Regions from separate parts of the Chelatococcus sp. HY11 genome, predicted to be linked through region 1. Evidence: riboswitches for the same ligand, from Rfam matches in the RefSeq annotation. Region 1 holds a riboswitch; each other region holds the start of a gene.

Region 1 (2,261 bases):
ACGCGCTGGGCATGGCGACCGTGCTCGTCCTGCCGAAGACCCTCGACCCCTTCCGGGAGGCGGAGGAACAGGCCCCCATGATCGCGCCTCATATCGATTTCATGACCGACGACCTCGCCGATTTTCTTGGGCGCATGCGTGACCGTCGAGGCGAACCGTAAAGGTTTGAATCAACAAGGGCGCCTTTCAACGCCCTTGTTCGCTTCCGCCAGTCTCGGCGTTCTTTTCAGTTGACCAAGTTTTTGTGCGGCCAATCCTTTATTTGGCGAAGCGCCCCTCGTATTTGAACTGCGGCGCCGCCTTCAACTGGTCCTTCGTCGCATTCATGCGTGCATTCCACTTCTTGTCCGCCTCGCTCCACGTCAGCATCAGCGCGGACGGAGCAACAGCAACGTAATGCGTGCCCATGCCGAGGAAGCCCCCTACAGAGAGGATGTAGGCACGGATCGACGTCCCATCGACAACCGCGTCCTCGATCTCGCCAACGTTCTCGTCGCCGGCGTTCCTGACATTCAGCCCTTTGAGCGAACTGGCCAATGCCCCTTGCTCAACTGTGACAAAGCTTGGCCCCTGAGCAGGCGTCGGTGCATTCTGTGCAAACGCCGCCGTCGAAAGTCCAATAGCCGCGATTACAACTGCGATCCGAACCATACTTAAATCTCCTGAAATTCACAGCGGATGGATATCCGTATTTCCGTTATTGAGAATGGCGTCGGTACGATTTTGTTCCATGGCTCTATTTCGCCATGTGTTCTTTGTTTTTGCGATAATTTGTAAGTTCTTCCCGCGCAAAAGCCGCTCACCAACGGACCTGCCGCAGTGAGTCCATCGCCGGCTCCGCAGGCGCATTGACAGCACGGTCATAACCGCTCATTCTCATCGCCTGTTCCGAGGGGGGCCCCGTGAGGGGGCTGAGATTCCGCCGGCTTGTGAAAGAGCACCGCGGTGACCCTTAGGACCTGATCCGGGTCATGCCGGCGAAGGGACGGAAAAGGTGCAAGGCTCCTCACGATTCCATCAGATCGCTGTCACCCGGATCTTCTCAAACCAGGAGTGCATCCGCTTGAACCCAATTTCGATCCTGTCGGATCGGAAATGGGCTCGCTCGACCGCATCGTCTTCACGCGAAGCCCTATCCACTTCGCTTGAGAATGCCGTGGGCGGAGGCTCTCCTCATTAACGAACCGGGGCGCCTTCGCTCCGGCGAGGGTTCTCCGGAAAAGGAGATCCATGAACATTCATCAGCCATCCAAGGCGCATGCGAAAGCGCGCCAGACCATCACCCCAACGCCCGCAGCCGTCACCACCGGCGCCGTCGCGGGATCGGCCAAGATCTATTCCACCGCGCCGGATCATCCCGAGATCCGCGTTCCCTTCCGCGAAATCGCGCTTGATCCCGCCTCCGGCGAGGCCCCGTTCCGTGTCTATGACACTTCCGGCCCCTTCACCGACCCTGGGGCCGCCATCGATCTCAACAGCGGCCTCGCCCAGCCCCGCGCGCCATGGCTCGCGACGCGCAGCCTGACCGCGATCGCGCCACGCGCGGTGAGACCGGAGGACAACGGCAATATCGCCCCTGACAAGCTTGTCGCGCCCTGCCCAGCCGAACGCGCCGTGCTGTCCGGCCGAGCCGGGCAGCCGGTCACGCAGCTCGACTATGCCCGCGCCGGCATTATCACCGAGGAGATGGTCTATATCGCCCATCGCGAGAATCTAGGCCGCGCGGCGATGCTCGCGGGTGCGCAGGAGCGCCGCGCCGACGGCGAGGACTTCGGCGCCGCCATCCCCAGCTTCATCACGCCGGAATTCGTGCGCGAGGAGGTGGCGCGGGGCCGCGCGGTCATCCCCGCCAACATCAATCATCCCGAGCTCGAGCCCACCATCATCGGCCGCAACTTCCTGGTGAAGATCAACGCTAATATCGGCAATTCGGCCGTCACCTCCTCGGCCGCCGACGAGGTGGAGAAGCTGGTTTGGGCCATCCGCTGGGGTGCCGACACGGTGATGGACCTTTCCACCGGGCGCAATATCCACAATATCCGCTCGTGGATCATGCGCAACGCGCCCGTGCCCATCGGCACGGTCCCGATTTACCAGGCGCTGGAGAAGGTAGACGGCGACCCGGCGAAGCTCGACTGGGAGGTGTTCAAGGACACGCTCATCGAACAGGCCGAGCAGGGCGTGGACTATTTCACGATCCACGCCGGCGTGCGTCTGGCCTATGTGCCCCTTACGGCGCGGCGCGTCACCGGCATCGTCTC
Region 2 (2,261 bases), 1.6 Mb from region 1:
GCGTCGCGAGGGCATGCGGGAGAAAGTTGTCCCCCGCCTCCGACCCGAAATTGGTCTCGACCCCCCACACCGCGGCGATGACATGGCGATCGACCCCGAAACGCTGCTCGGCTGCGCGCAGGACGCGATCGTATTTGCGCATCATCGCCTGCCCATCCCGCACGCGCTCCTCATCGACGAGGAAGCCCATGTAGTCCCAGATCGGCGTCTTGAATTCCGGCTGGACCTTGGACAGCCGCAGGACCTTGTCGTCCGGCTGGTTGATGGCCAATGCCTGGGCAATGACGTTCTGGCTGATGCCGGCGCGCGCTGCATCTGCCCTGATCTGGCTGATGCACTGCGTGAAATTCGCCGCCGCAGCGCCCGTTCCCATCATCCAGGCCGTCGCGATCAAGACCATGTGCCGCATATAGAGTTCCTACCGATGCTATCGAGGGTTCACCATGATTTCGCGCAGGCTATCATGGTTAATCCTTTCAAAATGTTACCGCCGCCCGCAGTTGCGTAAGCAGATCTGATTAAAAAACCCGGATTAAGGCTCTGATCGAGGATCAACTCCCTGCATCGGTGAAGGTTGCGGGATTATCCGCAACTGCCAGCATAAGGGCGCGCGATGCAGCAGAATAATGAGCGGCGGGCGGCACCATCCCGCGGGTGGACTCGTTCCAAGGCTCCGCTTGACAGCCGTCCGGGCTTTTCCCATAGAGTTGTCACATTCCGAGGGGGGTGCCGTACGGCACTGAGATAGCGGTGAGCTGGACCCTTGAACCTGATCCGGGTGATGCCGGCGTAGGAACGGAACATGGGCTTTCCCGACACCCCGCTCTCGTCTTCGCATCGCCCTGATCCTGGCTCGTTCGCTGGGGTTCACGCCATGTGCCTTGCAAGACCGCGTCCTGCCCCCCTCGCCCCTCCGCGCCGCGAAGCGTCCTGAGGCTGGACGGCATGCGCGTCACCCTGGCCGCCCTTCGCATCGCAGCAACGCTTGTCGTAGCGTGGCAAGCCCTGATCTGGATGGCCCGGCCGCCGGCTTATATCCTGCCGCCGCCGCTGGAGGTCGCCGCGGTTTTCTTGCGCCAGCCGTCATTTCTCCTGACGAACAGCCTCACCACCCTGTGGGAGATTTTGGCGGGCTTTGCGCTGGGGGCCTCCCTGGGCATCGGCACCGCGATCACCATCGCGGCCCTGCCCCGTCTCGGCAGGCTCGTATGGCCGCTTGTGCTGGTGCTGCAGTCCTTTCCCGTCTTCGTCCTCGCGCCGGTCCTGGTGCTGTGGTTCGGCTTCGGCCTCGCCTCCAAGGTGGTGATGACGACGATCATCATCTTCTTTCCGGTGGCCTCGGCCTTTGCCGACGGGCTCCGGCGCACGGATCCCGACCTGCTCGATGCGACGGCCCTGACGACCGCCACCCACTGGCAGACGCTCGTTCATGTGCGCCTGCCGCTCGCCCTGCCCGGCCTTGCCTCTGGCCTCAAGGTCGCGGCGCCGCTCGCGCCGCTTGGCGCGGTTGTCGGCGAATGGGTCGGCGCGTCGGCCGGTCTAGGATTTGTCATGGTACAGGCCAATGCCCGCATGCAGACCGAGACGATGTTTGCCGCGATGCTGATTCTGGCCGCGATGACGCTCGCGCTGCGAGGCATCGTCGATCGCCTCACCCCCTGTCTCACCCCCTGGGCCCAGAACACCTGAACCGCCCCGCGCACAGGAACACGCCATGATCCACAGAGCCCTTCTCACAATCGCCCTCGGTCTCGCAACGGCCACGGGCGCCTTCGCGCAGACGACGCCTTCGGCCGCCCCTCCGGATAAGGTCGAAAAGATCAAGGTCTTGCTCGAATGGTTCGTCAATCCGGACCACGCCCCCATGGTGGTGGCCAAGGAGCTTGGCCTCTTCGCCAAGGCGGGCCTCGACGTCGAGCTGCTGCCGCCGTCGGATCCGTCGATCGTGCCGCGTGCCATCGCATCCGGCCAGGCCGACATTGGCGTGCACTACCAGCCAAGCCTCTATCTCGACCACGCGGCGGGCATCCCCCTCGTCCGCTTCGGCACCCTTGTGGAAACGCCGCTCAACACCGTGACCGTGCTGGCGAATGGCCCCATCAAGTCATTGGCGGACCTGAAGGGCAAGAAGATTGGCTTCTCCGTGTCCGGCTTCGAGGATGCTCTCCTCCAGCGCATGCTGGCCTCGGTCGGCGTCGACAAGGGCGATGTCGAACTCGTCAATGTCAATTTCGCGTTGTCCCCCTCGCTGATCAGTGGCC
Region 3 (2,261 bases), 1.5 Mb from region 1:
GCCTTCACGGGGCAGCGCGATCTGCGCGCCACATCGCTGGGCGTTTCCGCGGAATTGCCCCGGGGCCGGCTCGACATCCTCTCCACCGACGCATTTCGCAGCCTCTACGGCGCGGCCGGCGTGATCAAGGAGGAAGTCTTCGTTGCCTTTGCGATCGAGGTCGACGATCTCGACGCCGTGGCCGAGCGGCTTGCCAGGGCTGGTATCGCGGCGCGCAGGGTCGGGCCGCGTCTGACGATCGCCGCGCAGGACGCTCACGGCGTCGCGATCGCCTTCGAAACCGCGACGCGCGGTGGCGGAAAAGCATAGCGCCGGCCAGGCTAGCGCAAGAGAGGCATGGCGCTAACCAGTCTTGGCGCTAACCGGGCATGGCGCGGACCAAAATGGCGCAAACGCGGGGGCAACGATGGACGGTATCCTTCTGGTCAATTTCATCGACTTTCTCGTCGATTTTGTCATTTCGATCCTTCTCGTTGCCCTCTATCTCGCGGTCTACACCTTCGCAACGACCCATAACGAGTTCGAGCTCATTCGCCGCAATGTCGTCTCTGCGGCGCTGTCCCTCGGCCTCAGCCTCGTCGGTTTCGCCCTGCCGCTGTCGAGCGCCATCGTCAACACGACGACTGTGCTCGCGCTGGTGCTCTGGGGCATCATCGCGCTGGTCGTGCAGATCATCGTCTACTGGCTCGTGCGCATCCTGGTGCCGAATTTGACGGAGCGCATTGCAAAGGGCGAGATCGCGGCCGCATGTCTCCTTGGCGCGGCCTCGCTGTCAGCCGGCATCATCAATTCCGCCTGCATGACGTTCTGACGGGCGACATGAGGCTTGCGGTTCACGCCTGAACACCTCATTTTAGGAAGACATGGCTTGGGGTGCCTCGCTTCGCGGGGCTGAGAACATACCCATCGAACCTGTCTGGGTCATGCCAGCGTAGGGAGCCGCGAATGGTTCAGGATAATTCCGCGCGTCAGAACGAGGTTGCCATCATCGGTGCCGGCGTGATCGGCTTGTCGATCGCCTGGCGGCTCGCGCAGCGCGGCCTTCCCGTCACTGTCTTCGACAAGGGAGAGGCCGGCCAGGGGGCGAGCCACGCGGCCGCCGGCATGCTGGCCGCATGCGCCGAGATCGAGCCCTCCGAAGAGCGGCTGCTGACCCTCAACCGGGCAAGCCAGGCGCTCTGGCCCGCTTTCGCCGCGGAGCTCGAAGCCGCGAGCGGCCTGCCCGTCGAGCTGAGGACGGAGGGCACCCTCATGGTGGCCCTGACGGCCGACGATGCGGCCAAGCTGCGCAATCACGCGGAGTTGCAGGGGCGGCTTGGCCTGCCTGTTTCGTGGCTGAGTGGCCGCGATCTCCGGCGGCTGGAGCCGGCGCTTGCCCCTGGCGTCGCCGGAGGGGTGTCCTCGCCCGAGGACCATCAGGTCGACAATCGCAAGCTCGCGCAAGCGTTACGCGTGGCGGCCCTGCGCGCGGGCGTCACGCTCGTCGAGAACACGCCGATCGAAGGCCTGTCCCTCAAGGACGGCCGCGTTGCCGGCGTCATCACCGCAGCCGGCCTGCGGGAAGCGGGCAGGGTGGTGCTGGCAGCGGGCCCCTGGTCACGTGGCATTCCTGGCCTCCCGGCCGAGGCGCGACCGGCGGTGCGTCCTGTGAAAGGGCAGATGCTGGCGCTCGCGATGGACCCGGCGGCGCCTCTTCTGAGACATGTTGTCTGGGCTCCGGGCGTCTATCTCGTACCGCGCCTGGATGGCCGCCTCATCGTCGGCGCGACCGTCGAGGAAAAGGGCTTTGACACGGCGATCACCGCCGGCGGGCTCCTGTCGCTGCTCCACGCCGCATGGCGCGCGCTCCCCGGCATCGAGGAACTGCCAGTGCTGGAGACCTGGGTCGGCCATCGCCCCGGGAGCCGTGATGACGCACCGATCTTCGGCGCCGGGCCGGTTGAGGGGCTCGTCTATGCGACAGGGCACCATCGCAACGGTATCCTGCTCACACCAATCACGGCCAAGTTGATCAGTGATTTCATCCTGAGCGGCAAGATGGACTCCATGGCCGAACCATTCGGCTTCGGCCGCTTTATGCGCGCGGCGGCGGCATGAGCGGATCCTTTTTCCGGGCTAAGGGCCTATTTATGACACGCGGCGAAACGACGAAATACTACGGCACTTCAAATCGTTGACCGCCTGGAGTTGAAAAGATGCCTGAACTCATCCGCGTGAACGGCGAGGAGGCTGCCCTGGAGGTGGCGACTGTCGCGGAACTC

Evidence for each region. Region 1 has a riboswitch for thiamine pyrophosphate ahead of thiC (phosphomethylpyrimidine synthase ThiC). Riboswitches for the same ligand answer to the same signal wherever they lie in the genome.
Region 2: linked by a shared signal. The riboswitch ahead of KIO74_RS04775 (ABC transporter permease) and the one ahead of thiC (phosphomethylpyrimidine synthase ThiC) in region 1 are both predicted to bind thiamine pyrophosphate.
Region 3: linked by a shared signal. The riboswitch ahead of thiO (glycine oxidase ThiO) and the one ahead of thiC (phosphomethylpyrimidine synthase ThiC) in region 1 are both predicted to bind thiamine pyrophosphate.

The regions. Positions count from the first base shown of each region.
Region 1 covers NZ_JAHBRX010000001.1:2,562,082-2,564,342, forward strand. The annotation lists gene KIO74_RS11710 (pyrimidine 5'-nucleotidase) at 1-161, shown strand, start outside; gene KIO74_RS11715 (PRC-barrel domain-containing protein) at 259-651, opposite strand; TPP riboswitch at 882-1,003, shown strand; gene thiC (phosphomethylpyrimidine synthase ThiC) at 1,231-2,261, shown strand, end outside.
Region 2 covers NZ_JAHBRX010000001.1:988,863-991,123, reverse strand. The annotation lists gene KIO74_RS04780 (lytic murein transglycosylase) at 1-409, opposite strand, end outside; TPP riboswitch at 711-813, shown strand; gene KIO74_RS04775 (ABC transporter permease) at 946-1,689, shown strand; gene KIO74_RS04770 (ABC transporter substrate-binding protein) at 1,718-2,261, shown strand, end outside.
Region 3 covers NZ_JAHBRX010000001.1:1,088,111-1,090,371, reverse strand. The annotation lists gene KIO74_RS05185 (VOC family protein) at 1-309, shown strand, start outside; gene KIO74_RS05180 (DUF350 domain-containing protein) at 407-811, shown strand; TPP riboswitch at 860-954, shown strand; gene thiO (glycine oxidase ThiO) at 946-2,097, shown strand; gene thiS (sulfur carrier protein ThiS) at 2,196-2,261, shown strand, end outside.